Regions from separate parts of the Dietzia sp. Alg238-R159 genome, predicted to be linked through region 1. Evidence: riboswitches for the same ligand, from Rfam matches in the RefSeq annotation. Region 1 holds a riboswitch; each other region holds the start of a gene.
The links. A riboswitch is a leader RNA that binds a small molecule or an ion and turns the genes downstream of it on or off. The one in region 1 is predicted to bind cobalamin.
Positions count from the first base shown of each region.

Region 2: it holds a riboswitch for cobalamin, as region 1 does, so the genes downstream of both, G6R20_RS17685 (magnesium chelatase subunit D family protein) here and G6R20_RS12145 (ABC transporter substrate-binding protein) in region 1, are expected to answer to the same signal.
Region 3: it holds a riboswitch for cobalamin, as region 1 does, so the genes downstream of both, G6R20_RS17905 (energy-coupling factor ABC transporter permease) here and G6R20_RS12145 (ABC transporter substrate-binding protein) in region 1, are expected to answer to the same signal.
Region 4: it holds a riboswitch for cobalamin, as region 1 does, so the genes downstream of both, G6R20_RS15715 (ABC transporter substrate-binding protein) here and G6R20_RS12145 (ABC transporter substrate-binding protein) in region 1, are expected to answer to the same signal.

Region 1 is NZ_UNRI01000004.1:230,230-233,430, reverse strand. It holds gene G6R20_RS12150 (iron ABC transporter permease) at 1-251, opposite strand, end outside; gene G6R20_RS12145 (ABC transporter substrate-binding protein) at 406-1,404, opposite strand; cobalamin riboswitch at 1,525-1,667, opposite strand; gene G6R20_RS12140 (cobalamin biosynthesis protein) at 1,637-2,767, opposite strand; gene G6R20_RS12135 (ABC transporter ATP-binding protein) at 2,745-3,201, opposite strand, start outside.
Region 2 is NZ_UNRI01000015.1:8,942-12,142, forward strand. It holds gene G6R20_RS17675 (SAM-dependent methyltransferase) at 1-311, opposite strand, end outside; gene cbiE (precorrin-6y C5,15-methyltransferase (decarboxylating) subunit CbiE) at 308-1,552, opposite strand; cobalamin riboswitch at 1,629-1,816, shown strand; gene G6R20_RS17685 (magnesium chelatase subunit D family protein) at 1,838-3,201, shown strand, end outside.
Region 3 is NZ_UNRI01000017.1:14,619-17,819, reverse strand. It holds gene G6R20_RS17920 (ABC transporter ATP-binding protein) at 1-47, opposite strand, end outside; gene cbiQ (cobalt ECF transporter T component CbiQ) at 44-772, opposite strand; gene G6R20_RS17910 (energy-coupling factor ABC transporter substrate-binding protein) at 773-1,117, opposite strand; gene G6R20_RS17905 (energy-coupling factor ABC transporter permease) at 1,114-1,854, opposite strand; cobalamin riboswitch at 1,889-2,102, opposite strand; gene G6R20_RS17900 (Nramp family divalent metal transporter) at 2,794-3,201, opposite strand, start outside.
Region 4 is NZ_UNRI01000008.1:114,501-117,701, forward strand. It holds gene G6R20_RS15710 (iron ABC transporter permease) at 1-679, opposite strand, end outside; gene G6R20_RS15715 (ABC transporter substrate-binding protein) at 676-1,614, opposite strand; cobalamin riboswitch at 1,703-1,847, opposite strand; gene G6R20_RS15720 (carboxymuconolactone decarboxylase family protein) at 2,003-2,419, shown strand; gene G6R20_RS15725 (long-chain fatty acid--CoA ligase) at 2,507-3,201, shown strand, end outside.

The sequences.
Region 1 (3,201 bases):
CCGAGCAGATACGGGTCGGCGAGCGGATTGCGGGTGACCGCCTGGGCGACGCCACCCGCCACGGCCAGCGACGCGCCCACGGCCGCCGCCATGAGCGCCCGGGGCAGTCGCGACTCGAGGACGATCGCCTCGCGGGCGTCGGTCCACCACGGGTCGAAGACCCCCGGCGCCAGTCGGTGCGCGACGATCGCCCACACGTCCCCGATCGGGATGGACACCGAGCCCAGGGAGACCCCGGCCGCGATCGTCATCGCGAGCACCGCCACGAGCGGGAGGCAGATGAGCCACAGCGACCGCCGCCCGGTGGGCGGGGCATCGGCGATGCGCCCGGAGCCGGGGCGGGGATCGATGCCCGTGCCGGCGCGGTCAACGCGCCCGCCGGTGTTCTCGGCGACGGTCGTCATGTCACTGCCCGAACGCGTGCGGGTGCAGCTCACGGGCGATGGTCTCGGTGGAGGTCGTCATCCGCGAGCTCTCGAAGAAGTCGGACAGCGGGACCACCACGATGCGGTTCTCACGGATTGCCGGCGTCGTGGACATGATGGGCTGCGCGCGCAGGTAGGCGATCTTGTCCTCCGCGCTGGTGGCGCCGTAGTCGAGTACCACGATCGCCTCGGGCTGACGCTCGCCCAGGATCTCCCATGTGGACGTGAGATAGGGGCGGTCGCCCTCGGAGAAGATGTTGTCCGCGCCCGCGTACTCGCCGATCAGTTGTCCGATGCCCACGCCGCCGATCGTCGTCGGTTCTGATTCGCCGCCGTCGTAGAAGAACGTGGGGGTGCCGGTGGCACCCGACGCATCGAGCGTCTCTCGGACCTCCCTCATCTCGGCGGAGATCCGGTCCGTGAGGTCCCGTGCCCCCGGCTCGACGTCGAGGATCCGGCCGAGCTGGGAGAAGTCGGTCTCGAGCATCGACAGGTCACCGAAGCCTTCTCCGCAGTACTCGGAGAACAGGAAGGTGTTGATCCCCGCGGCCTCGAGGGCGTCGCGGCTGCGGCCTTCCTTGTCGTCGAAGGCGCTGCGCATCCCGGCCACCACGAGGTCCGGCTCGAGGTCCACGATCTGCTCCCAGGTGGGGTACTCCTCCGAGAGGGACGGAATGGCCTCGAACTGCTCGGCGACCTCCGGCAGGACATCGTCCTGCTCGCCGTAGCCCATGCCGACGATCCGGTCGCCGGCCCCCATCTGGATGAGGGTCTCGGTGACGTGGTCATTCATCGAGATGATGCGCCGGGGCGCAGCGGTGTAGGTGGTCTCGCGCTCACAGTTGGTGACGGTCACAGGGTCGGCGAACGACTCGACCGGGCCGCCTTCCGCGAGCGCCTCGCCGCGGGAGCAGCCGGTGAGGGCGACCCCCGCGACGAGGAGGGTGGCGAGCGTGATTCTGGGGTGGCGACGGAACATGATCAGTCCTCGGATCGTGTCGTGCGGTCGACGACACGTGAGACCCGCAGGAGGGTAGGAGTCGACGACGACACCACGTCACCTGACAGGACCCCGGATCGCAGACCTCGGCGATGTACTCGGAGTCGCGAACATCCGGGCAGGTAATCGGGCTCGCGGACACGAAAGTGGCCACACACCGTTGCGGGTCAGCGCCGGATTCCCACCGGTCTTCCCCTGCTCGTTCCGGATGTCAGCAGTACGCCCTCAGGATAGGCACACCGCGTCCGCGTGCGGTGCAGGTACCCCGGCTCGGCGGAGCCGACCACCCGCGCTTCGTGGCCCGGCGACGCCCGAGGACGGCGCGACGCACGACCACACCCAGCACGGCCATCGCGGCGGTGGCCAGCTGGACGCGGTCGTGCAGCAGAACCGCGCGGCGGATGTCGTCGGCCCGGACCGACCGGCCGTCACCGAGGACCGCCCGGTCCTCCACGCCGTACGGGTACGGCGTGGGCCCGCCGAGCCTGACCCCGAGCGCGCCCGCGCACACGGCCTCGACGACCCCGGCGTTCGGGCTCGGGTGCGCCCGCGCATCACGGAGCCACGCCCGCAGGGCCCCGGCGGGACTCCCGCCCACGGTCGGGGCGCAGACCACCCCGAGCGCGCCGGCCACCCGGGCCGGCAGGAACCCCAGCACGTCGTCGAGCCGCGCCGCAGCGGTGCCGAAGTGGCGGTACCGCTCCGAACGGTGACCCACCATCGCGTCGAGCGTGTTGGCCGCGCGGTGGACGGCGGCGCCGGGCGAACCCGCCACCGCGGCCCAGAACAGCGTCGCCACCGCCGCATCGGAGGTGTTCTCCGCGACCGACTCGACGACCGCTCGCGCGAGATCCTCCGGGCCGAGCGCGGCCGGATCCCGTCCGCACAACCACGGCAACAGGTCCCGGGAACCCGCGTGATCGCCCCGGACGAGAAGGTCACCCTGCCGCCGCGCAACCGCGAGCAACGAGGACCCGCCCAGGCACGACCACACCACGGCCGCGTCCCACGCCACTGCCGCGACGCGGTTCCGTCCGGCGAGACGTCCGACGGCCGTCACCGCAGCGGCGGTGCTCCCCACGAGGACGCCGGTGAACAGCAGGCCCGCCGCCCTCTGGGCGTTGGCCGTCCGGCCGGGCCGCAGGAGTCGCGACTCCACGGCGCGCGCGACAAGGCCGAAGCCCGCGACGGGGTGGAACCGTCGTGGGTCGCCGACGAGGCGATCGAGGGCGAACCCCGCCGCGATGCCCGCCGCGCGGGCGGCGGAGGCGTTCCGGCGGCCCCCGCGGCCCCCGCGGCCCCCGCGACGCGCACGCGGGTCAGCGCGCGAGATAGCGGACATGCGCCCCCCGCCCGTCATGGGTCACCTCGGCCTCCACTCCGTACACCTCCCGGATCAGGTCGGCGGTGAGCACCTCGTGGGGCGCGCCGCCGGTCACGAGTCGCCCACCGGACAACACGATCAGATGGTCGCAGAACGTGGCCGCCAGGGTGAGATCGTGCAGGGCCGCGATCACCGTGGTGTCCGTGGCGCGGACCAGGGCCAGCAGGTCGAGCTGGTGGCGGATGTCGAGGTGGTTGGTCGGCTCGTCGAGGACCAGTACACCGGGTTCCTGGGCCAGGGCCCGCGCGATCTGCACCCGCTGCCGCTCGCCGCCGGACAGCGTCGCGTACCGCTGGTCCAGGCGGTCGCCGAGGCCGGTCGTGGCCGCCGCGCGCCGCACCACCCCGTCGTCCCCGGGACCCGGACCCGACCAGGCCGCGCGATGGGGGATG
Region 2 (3,201 bases), on a different contig from region 1:
CACGGCACGCTGGCCGCGTCGAGGCGGCGAGTTTGCTCGGCGAGAGCCGAGTACAGCGACGGGTCGCCGGAACACAGCCGGACCACCTCGAGTCCCTTGGCATGGGCGGCGACGATCTCCGCGATGATCCCGTCCAGGTCCAGGTGCTGGGTGTCCACCAACCGGGTGCCCGGCCGACAGTGCGTGAGAACACCATCATCGAGGTAGGTCCCCGCGTAGAGGCAGACGTCGGCCGCGGCCAGCGCCGCGGCCGCCCGCAGGGTGAGCAGGTCCGCGGCGCCGGGCCCGGCTCCCACGAAGTGAACGGTCACGAAGTTTCCCCTGTCTCCTGGACACCAGTCGCGTGCGAGCGAGGCCTCACGGCGGCCCATTGCACCACGGCCCGCGTCGGCGCCCAGCCGGTGAACCTGCCGATCGAATCTGTCTGCTCGACCTGCAGCCGGGTGAGCTCCCCGCCGAATTCGGCGCGGGCGTCGATCAGTGCGCGCTCGGTCTCCAGCGTCACCGCGTGCGCGACCAGCCGGCCGCCCGGCGCCAGCGCGTCCCAACACTGTCGAAGCAGGCCAGGGGCCGTGCCGCCCCCGCCGATGAACACCGCGTCCGGCCGCGGCAGACCGTCCAGAGCCTGGGGCGCCCGGCCGTGGACGATCTTCAGCGCGGGCACCCCGAGGGCGGCCGCGTTGCGCTCGATCCGCGCGGCCCGCCCGGGATCGGCCTCCACAGCGACAGCCCGACACGACGGGTGGGCGCGCATCCACTCGATGCCCACCGACCCGGCGCCGGCGCCCACGTCCCAGAGGAGCTCGCCCGCCGCAGGCGCGAGTCGGGACAGGGCCGAGGCGCGCAGGTCGCGGCGGGTGAGCTGGCCGTCGTTCTCGAAGGCGTCGTCGGGCAATCCCGGCGCCAACCCGAGTGGGCGGGCGGAGGGGTCGGCCACGCACTCGATGGCCAACACGTGCAGGGCGGGGGCCTCGCGGTCGGCAGCCCAGTCGCGTGCCGGGCATCTGAAACGCGCTTCGGCCGGGCCCCCGAGATCGGACAGAACCGTCAGCGAGCTTCTCCCGAAGCCGGCGCCGTCAAGTACCGCGGCGACCTCTCCCGGCGTGTCCCGGTCGGCTGAGAGCACCAGCACCCGCCGCCCCGGCGCCAGCTCCCGGGGCAGCGCGCGGTGGTCACGCAGCACCACCACGGACTCGGCCGGCCACCGCATCCTGGCGCGGGCCAGCGCGACCGAGGACACCGCCGGGAGCACCTCCACCGCGTCCACGCCGACTACATCGATCAGGGTGGTGCCGATCCCGGCAACCAGCGGATCACCCGAGGCCAGGGCCACGATCGACCGCCCGCGGAACCGCTCGAGCAGCTCCGGCAACCCGTCCCGCAGCGGCCGCGGCCACGGCACCCGTTCGGCCGTCACGTCGCCCGGAATCATCGCCACATGACGCTCACCGCCGAGCACCACCTCGGCGCCCAGGACGGCGCGACGGCGGGCCTCGTCGAGCCCCGCCCACCCGTCGCCGCCGATGCCGACGACCACCACCCGTGCATTCATGACGCGGAACCCTACCGCGACACCTGAGGCGCCCCGGGACAGGCCGTTGGGCTAGCCTGAAGCACCACACAACCGAACAGACCCCACAGCACGAGGTGCCCCACGACCCGCCACAGGCGGAGCGGAGGGGAGAATCAGGGAAGCCGGTGAGAATCCGGCACAGGGCCCGCTACGGTAACCCGGCCTCTCAGACGATCGCGCCCCGCGCGCACGTCCGAGATGAGCCGGGAAGTCCGGAGACCGGCCTCGCGCTGACCAGCCTGGCAGACGAGAGCGGGAGCCCCCATGCCACTGCACTACCCCTTCAGCGCTGTCGTCGGTTCCGACGACATGTCGCTGGCCCTGACCCTGACCGCGGTGTCCCCGGCGGTCGGCGGCGTGCTGATCCGCGGCGAGAAGGGCACGGCCAAGTCCACGATGGTCCGCGCCCTCACCGGGATCCTGCCGGAGGTCGAGGTCGTCACCGGCGACCGGTTCTCCTCCGCACCTGACGACCGCGGTTCCGAGACCCCGGACGGGCGTATCCCCCACGACGCGCCCACCGAGCAGCGGCCGGTCCGCCTGGTCGAGCTGCCGATCGGGGTGTCCGAGGACCGCATCACCGGATCACTACACCTGGAGAGTGCGCTCGCCGACGGTGTGACCGTGTTCCAACCTGGCCTGCTCGCCCGCGCGCACCGCGGACTGCTCTACGTGGACGAGGTCAACCTGCTCCACGACCACGTGGTGGACCTGCTGCTCGACGCCGCCGCGATGGGCCGGGTGACCGTGGAGCGCGACGGCATCTCGGTGGAGCACGCCGCGCGCTTCGTGCTGATCGGCACCATGAACCCCGAGGAGGGCGAGCTCCGGCCGCAGCTGCTGGACCGCTTCGGCCTCACCGTGGAGGTGGCCGCGCCCCGGGACCCGGAACTGCGCGCCGAGGTGGTGCGCCGCCGGATCGCGTTCGAGGCCGACCCGGCGGGGTTCGTCGCCGCCCACGCCGCCGACGAGGCCGCAGTGCGCGAGCGGATCGCCGCCGCGCGGCGCGTGCTCGACCGGGTGACGCTGACCCCCTGGGCGCTGTCGACCATCGCCCGGGTGTGTGCGGGCTTCGACGTGGACGGCATGCGCGCCGACATCGTCACCGCCCGCACCGCCGCCGCCCATGCCGCATGGCAGGGCCGGACCCGGATCACCCGCGAGGACATCCGCGTCGCCGCGCGCATGGCACTGCCCCACCGCCGCCGTCGTGCCCCGTTCGATGCGCCGGGCCTCGACGAGGACCTGTTGGAACGGCTCCTGGGCGACGACGACGAGCCCGATCCCGACCCCCGGGACGAGACCGCGCCGGCCGACGACGCCGAACAGTCGGAGTCCGCAGACGAGTCCGCGTCGGCAGACACCCCGGACGCCGAGTCGACCCCGGCGCGGGCCTCGGCCGAGCACGCCGGGCACGAGCACTCGCCCGAGCAGACCGAGCAGACCGAGGACAGCCCCGGCGCTGGCGACGACTCCGGCACCGCGGGCCCGGACCAGGCGGGCGGCCGATCGAACGACGACGCCGACGGCCGAGCCGACGAGCAGCCCGGCGATCAGGCCGGGGATGACTCCACCGGCGACGCTGCCGGGCCCGACGCACCCGGGCCCACCCCGCCCGAGCCAGGCAC
Region 3 (3,201 bases), on a different contig from region 1:
AGACGTCGGTAGCCAAACCGGGCACCGCGCAGCGCCAAGATCGTCACGTCATCACCCCCAGTAGCAACACAGACACGAGAACCAGGCAAATCACGAGCACGCGGGCGGCCGAAACTGGAGTCGCTTCGGTGAGAACTTCGGTGTGGCCGCGTTCGGCGCGCATGGCCATGGCGTCGTCGATCGCCCGTGCCCGCCTGATCGACAGGACGAAGACGGAGGCGAACTGCGTTCCGATAGAGGTGATCGCGGCTTGGGCGGTGCGTTGCCCGAGTCTGAGGTCGTGGGCATGTCGCAGCGTGCGGGTGGAGTCGAGCAGTAGGCCGATGAGTCGGTAGGTGGTGTCCACGATATGCGCCAGCGGGGCGGGCAGTCCGGCCCGCCGGCCGGCGGCCAAGAGGTCGGCGACGGGCGTGGTGCACGCCAGGGTGATGGTGGCGGCCGTCGCGGCGATGGCCCGGCTCACCGTCCGCCAGGCGGTATCGACCCCGGACGGATCCACCACCAGTCGCCAGCCCACTACGTCCAGCACGAGGGGACCGGTGCCCAGGACGAGGAATGCAACGGGGGCGAGCAGCGCCGCGAGGTAGATCCTGGCGGGGACGCGTGCCAGCGCCAGCGCGCACAGGCAACAGACGGCCAGGATCGCGGCGTGGCCCACTGGTGGCGGCACGAGCAGTGCTGCCACCAGCAGACCGCCGAAGAGCAGCAGTTTCTCCGCTACCGGGAGGTCCGTCCAGCGGTTGTGGGACGCCGCGAGTTCGAGCGGGTTCACCTAGTGCCCGGTCGGGCCTGGGGTCGTCGCCTTCGCCTGGTCGCGCTGCTGTCTGCTGCGTGTCCGCAAGACGCCGAGTCCGTATCCCACAATCCCGCCGCCGATCCCGGCTTGCAGGGCGAACACTCCCGATTCGACCTCCCCCGGCAGCTCGGGCAGAAGCGGCTCGAACCACGGCTCATAGCCGGGAGCGATCTCGCTGATGGTTCCTTCCGCCTGCCCGTCCGCGCCCTCGAACTCGCCACCCGCCCCTGCGCCGTAGACCAGGGAAAACACAGCGACTGCGAACGCCGCGGCGACCATTCCCATCAGCACCCACACGCTGAGATGCTTCATCCCGCTCATCGCACCGACTCCGTGCTCTCAACCCGGTCGCCACTGTCCCCGAGACCGGCGAAGCTTCCCGCCCCGCCCAGCCGCGCCCTGCGAAAGAAGCCCACTAGGTTGAGCTCACGGGAGGCGATTCGCAGCAGCACGCTGACGATCACCACCACGATCAGTGCCTCAACAACAGCCAGTGGGATCTGGGTGATCGCGAAGACGGCCAGGAACTCGGCCATCGAGTGCCACAGGCCGTGTTCGGCGCTCGGGAACGCCAGGGCGAGCTGCGCGCTGGTGACGAGATACGTCACCAGGTCCGCCAGGAACGCGGCGACGAAGACCGCGCCGAGCAGCGGCACCGTGACCCGTCGGCACAGGACGAACGCACCGTAGGCGACCCACGGTCCAGCGATTCCCATGGAGAACACGTTTGCGCCGAGCGTGGTGATGCCGCCATGTGCCAGCAGCAACGCCTGGAAGATCAACACCACGGTGGCGACGAAGGCCATAACGGGGGGACGGAAGATGATCGTGCCCAGCCCGGTCCCGGTGGGATGCGAGCTCGAGCCCGTCACCGACGGGAGCTTGATGGCAGACATGACGAACGTGAACGCCCCGGCCACGCCGAGCAGGACGCCCGCCTCCGGTGTCTGACGGACGGTCCTGATGGCCTCGCGCGCGCCGTGGATCACGAACGGCGCCGCGACGGCCGTCCATGCCACGGCATGGGCCGTGGGAAGGAAACCCTCTGCAATATGCACTTCTTCGAACCTCTCTGCCCGTCACCTCGCGGGCACTTGTGGTGGAAGCTACGGCCGGTCTCCTGGCTCGCGGACTCCACCGGCAGACCCCCGTCAGGGACGCACCGGATCGCCGCCGATCCGCCTTCCCACCCACACAACGCGTGCGAGCAGTGACATAAAGGACCAGCAGCATCGTCCGTTCACAGTGGCGAGGGCCGCCCCGGTCTCACACCGGGTTCCCGAACACCGCAGCTGAGCAGATCCTAACCCCCGCCGCCCAGGAGAACTCACCTCCCATAGACGCTCCGTCCGCGTGACCTCGTCCGCGTCCCTCGCTCGGGTAGGCATCTGCAGCAGCGAGCCGACATCAGGGTGTGTTCTATGCTCACCACGTGTCGGCTGATCGGCTGCGGTCTGAGCTCCCCCCAGCGCTGAGCCGAGGGGCACGAGGCCCGAGTCGATCGCCCGCGAAACCGGTCGGATCGCCTTGGGCACGGCGTCCGGACGTCGTCCGCCAGCTGGTGTGGAAGCCCGATGCGCAGGGGACGCCGTGCCGCGCGCGGACGCGTAGATCGCTATCTTAACCCTAAAACCTTATCACAGTTTGGGGGCGTCAGGCACCGCCTCTGACCTGCACGTTGAACGCGCCGATAATTTATCTTATGACAAGCTAATGGTGTCGAGTTTCCGATCGCGCGAACTCTGTACCCCACCGAACCGTTCCCCACATTCGTATCGGTCAACCCCAGCGCGACCTGCGCGTGGGTGGATCTCGGGCCTGCGCTTCGTTGCTTGCGCCACCTTGACCGCAGGGAAATGACGGAATGGTGGAGCAGGTCGCCACCTGCGGACCGTTGTCGAGACTCGTGTTTCATACCACGCGTTCGCACCACGCGGAGCCCCTCCGGACGGTGCAACATGCCGCAGCAACAATGGTGCACCATAGGGTGGTGTAACTCAGGCAATTCCCGTCTCGAGAGCCACCAGCGCGACATTCAAAGCAATGATTACAGCAGCGATCGCCCAGCCCAGGAATGTTGTTTCGCGCGCATTGACCGAGGCGCCCATGAGGGATTTTCGGGAAGTGAGCCACACCAATGGCACCAGCGCAAACGGGATGCCAAACGACAGAATTACCTGGCTCAGAATCAGCGCGTACGTGGGATCAACCCCGGCTGCTAGCACAATAATGGATGGGATAATGGTGATGAGCCTGCGGGTGAGGAGTTTCATCCGGGTACGAAACAGGCCCCCCATGATGTCGCTGCCCGCGTAGGCGCCAACGGCAGTTGATGCGAGCCCTGAAGCCAATAGCGCGATTGCGAACATAAGACTGGCTGTCGTGCCGAGGGTGTTCTCGATCGC
Region 4 (3,201 bases), on a different contig from region 1:
CGTCGAGGGTGCGGCGGAACAGGGCGATCACGGCCACCGCCACGAGCACGTACGGCAGCACCGTCTGCACGTCGGTCCAGCCGCTGGTCGTGAGGCGGCCGAGCGTCCACGAGTACACCTGCCGCAGGGTCTCGTCGTGGCGCTGCATGAAGAACGTCTGGATGGCGCTGGCGAACGCCGCCACGGCGACGCCGGCGAGGATGATGACCACCTCGCTGCGTCCACCGCCGACACTGCGGCCCAGCGTGTAGGTGGCCAGCACCGCGATCATGCCGCCGGCGAACGCGGCGGGCGGCACCATCGCCGAGCCCATCGCGCCGCCCACGACGATCGCCAGGGTGGCGCCCAGCCCCGCCCCGCTGGACACCCCGAGCAGGTACGGGTCGGCGAGCGGGTTGCGGAACACGCCCTGGTAGGTGGCCCCGGCGATCGCGAGCATCGCGCCGACGATCGCGCCCAGCACCACGCGTGGGATGCGGATCTCCCAGAGGATGACCTGCTGACGTTCGGTGAACCCCGAGTTGATGTCGACGAGCGGCAGCCGGCCCACCAGTTCGAGCACCACGCCGCCCGGGGTGAGGCCGGCCGGGCCGATGAGGGTGCCGAGCAGGACCGCCGCGGCCAGCAACAGCGTCGCCCCGCCCAGCACGAGGGCGCGGCGGGGCGACGGGCGGGTCACGAGGCGGGCTGGTTCGCGGGGCTCTCCGCGGTCTCCGGCGCGGCGTCGGGCACCGCGGTGACGATCGCGGCGACCTCGCGCATGAAGTCGACCACGCGCGGGCCCCACCGGCTGGACAGGTCCTCGTCGACCACGTGGACGCGCCCGTCGCGCACGGCGGTGAGTCCGTCCCAACCCGGCCGCTCGGCCACGACCTCCGGGGTGATGCCGCAGCACTGGCCGTCGGCGAGGAACACGAGGTCCGGGTCGGCCTCGAGGATGAGTTCCTCGGACAGCTGCGGGTAGGGGTCGTCGCCGGTGGCGATCGAGGTTAGGCCGAACAGGGAGTAGATCTCCCCGACGTAGGTGTCGTCGGTGACGGTGTAGTAGGTGTCGTCGAGCTCGTGGAAGTACGTCAGCGGGGTCTCGCGCTCCGGCACCGAGGCGACGATCTCGTCGATCTCGCTCTGCATCCGCGACACGAGTTCGGCGGCCTCGCCGATGTGCCCGGTGGCCGCCCCGACCTGCTCGAGCTGGGTGTAGGTGTCGTCGAGGGTCTGCGCGGCGGGCAGCTGCAGCACCTCGACGCCGGAGCGTTCGAGGCCGGCCACGATGTCCCCGGTGTCGTCGGTGAGCACGACGAGGTCCGGCGCGTATCCCAGGATCGCCTCGAGGTTGGGCGTGTAGCCGGACAGGTCGGTGACCGGGGCGTCGGAGGGGAAGTCGGACCGCTCGTCGACCGCCACGACGCTGTCCCCGGCGCCGACGGCGTAGAGCATCTCGGTGGTGGTGGGGGCCAGCGACACGATCGCCTGCGGTTCCTCCGCCGCGGCGGAGGTCTGGTCGGCCGGGGCCGGCTCGTCGCCGCCGGTGCCGCTGCCGCTGCACGCGGAGGCGACCAGCGCCAGGGCGGCCAGGGGGGCGAGCAGCAGCGAGCGGGCTCGTGGATGGTGCATGGCATCCTCCGTGATTCGGAGGAAGAAAACAGCTCGGGCCGCGGCCTGGGCCGCTGCACGCGACCGTCCTTCGTCCGAGGTCAGTACGTACGGCTGCCGCGGAACCGGCCGACCTGGCTCGCCCGTCCTGAGACGGGATCACAGTTGCGGGACAGCGTCGGATTCGCACCGACTTCCGCCGAGTTGCCGCGGGGTCCGACGCTGGTGGCCGGACCCGTCGAGGGTATCCCACCCGTCGTCGCGTCCGCCCATCCCATACATCCGCTGTCGCCCCTGTCCGAGCCGTCCCCGCGCCTGGCCGGGGCGGGGCGAGGTCACGCGGAGCTGGTGACGACGGTCGGGGAGGATGGATCGCGATACCTGTCGGCAGTGGGAGAGGACCGTGGAGATGACGACGACGACGAGTTCTGCAGGCGAGGGGCCTTCGGCCGCGGATCTGCGCGAGCAGGGTTTCGCGACCAGGCGCGAGGTGATGAGCGACGACTTCGTCGACCGGGCCATGGACCGGGCTGTCGGGACGGAGTCGGAGGCGATCCAGCACGTGGTCGCAGAGAACGTGTGGGGCAACATCTGGAACCGGCCCGGGTTGGACCGACGGGATCGCAGCCTGCTTAATATCGGGATGCTCGTGGCACTGCGCGCGGACGCCGAGCCGGCGGGGCATGTACGCGGCGGGTTGACCAACGGGTTGACCCGCGAGGAGATCACCGAGGCGGTCATCCACGCCTCGGAGTACTGCGGCGCGCCGGCGGCCCTCGCGGCGACGAGGACCGTCCAGACCGTCTTCGACGACCTCGACGGGTGATCGCCCACACGGCCCAAGGACGTCATGGACGTCAGGTAGTCTCGACACGAGAGTGACAGACGCCACCCCTCGATCAAGGAGCCCCTCATGAAGAGCACGATGATGCCGGAGCAGTTGAACATCAGCACGATCCTGCAGTTCGGTGCGACCGTCCACTCCGATGCGGTCGTCACCACCTGGACCGATCAGGGACCACGGAAGATCACCTACGGCGATCTGGGCAAGCACGCCGCGCAGCTGGCCAACGCGCTGCGTTCCCTGGGGGTCGACGGTGACCAGCGGGTCGCCACATTCCAGTGGAACAACTCCGAGCACTTGGAGGCCTACCTCGCGATCCCGTCCATGGGCGCCGTGCTGCATCCGCTGAACATCCGGCTGTTCCCGGACCAGCTCGAGTTCGTGGCCAACCACGCAGAGGACAAGGTCGTGATCGTCGACCCGAGCCTCGTCCCGCTCCTGCAGCCGCTCCTGCCCCGGTTCTCGACGGTCGAGCACGTCATCGTCACCGGTGGGGGCGCCGCGAACCTCGAGGCTCCCGAGGGCATCCAGGTGCACGACTACGACGCGCTCCTCGCCGCCCAGCCCACCGAGTTCGATTGGCCGGAGGTCGACGAGAACTCCGGCGCCGCGATGGCCTACACCTCGGGCACCACCGGCGACCCGAAGGGCGTCGTCTACTCGCACCGGTCGATCTACCTCCACTCGATGCAGGTGTGCATGTCCGACGGCATGGACATCTCGCTCGACGACAACGTGCTGGCGATCGTGCCGATGTTCCACGC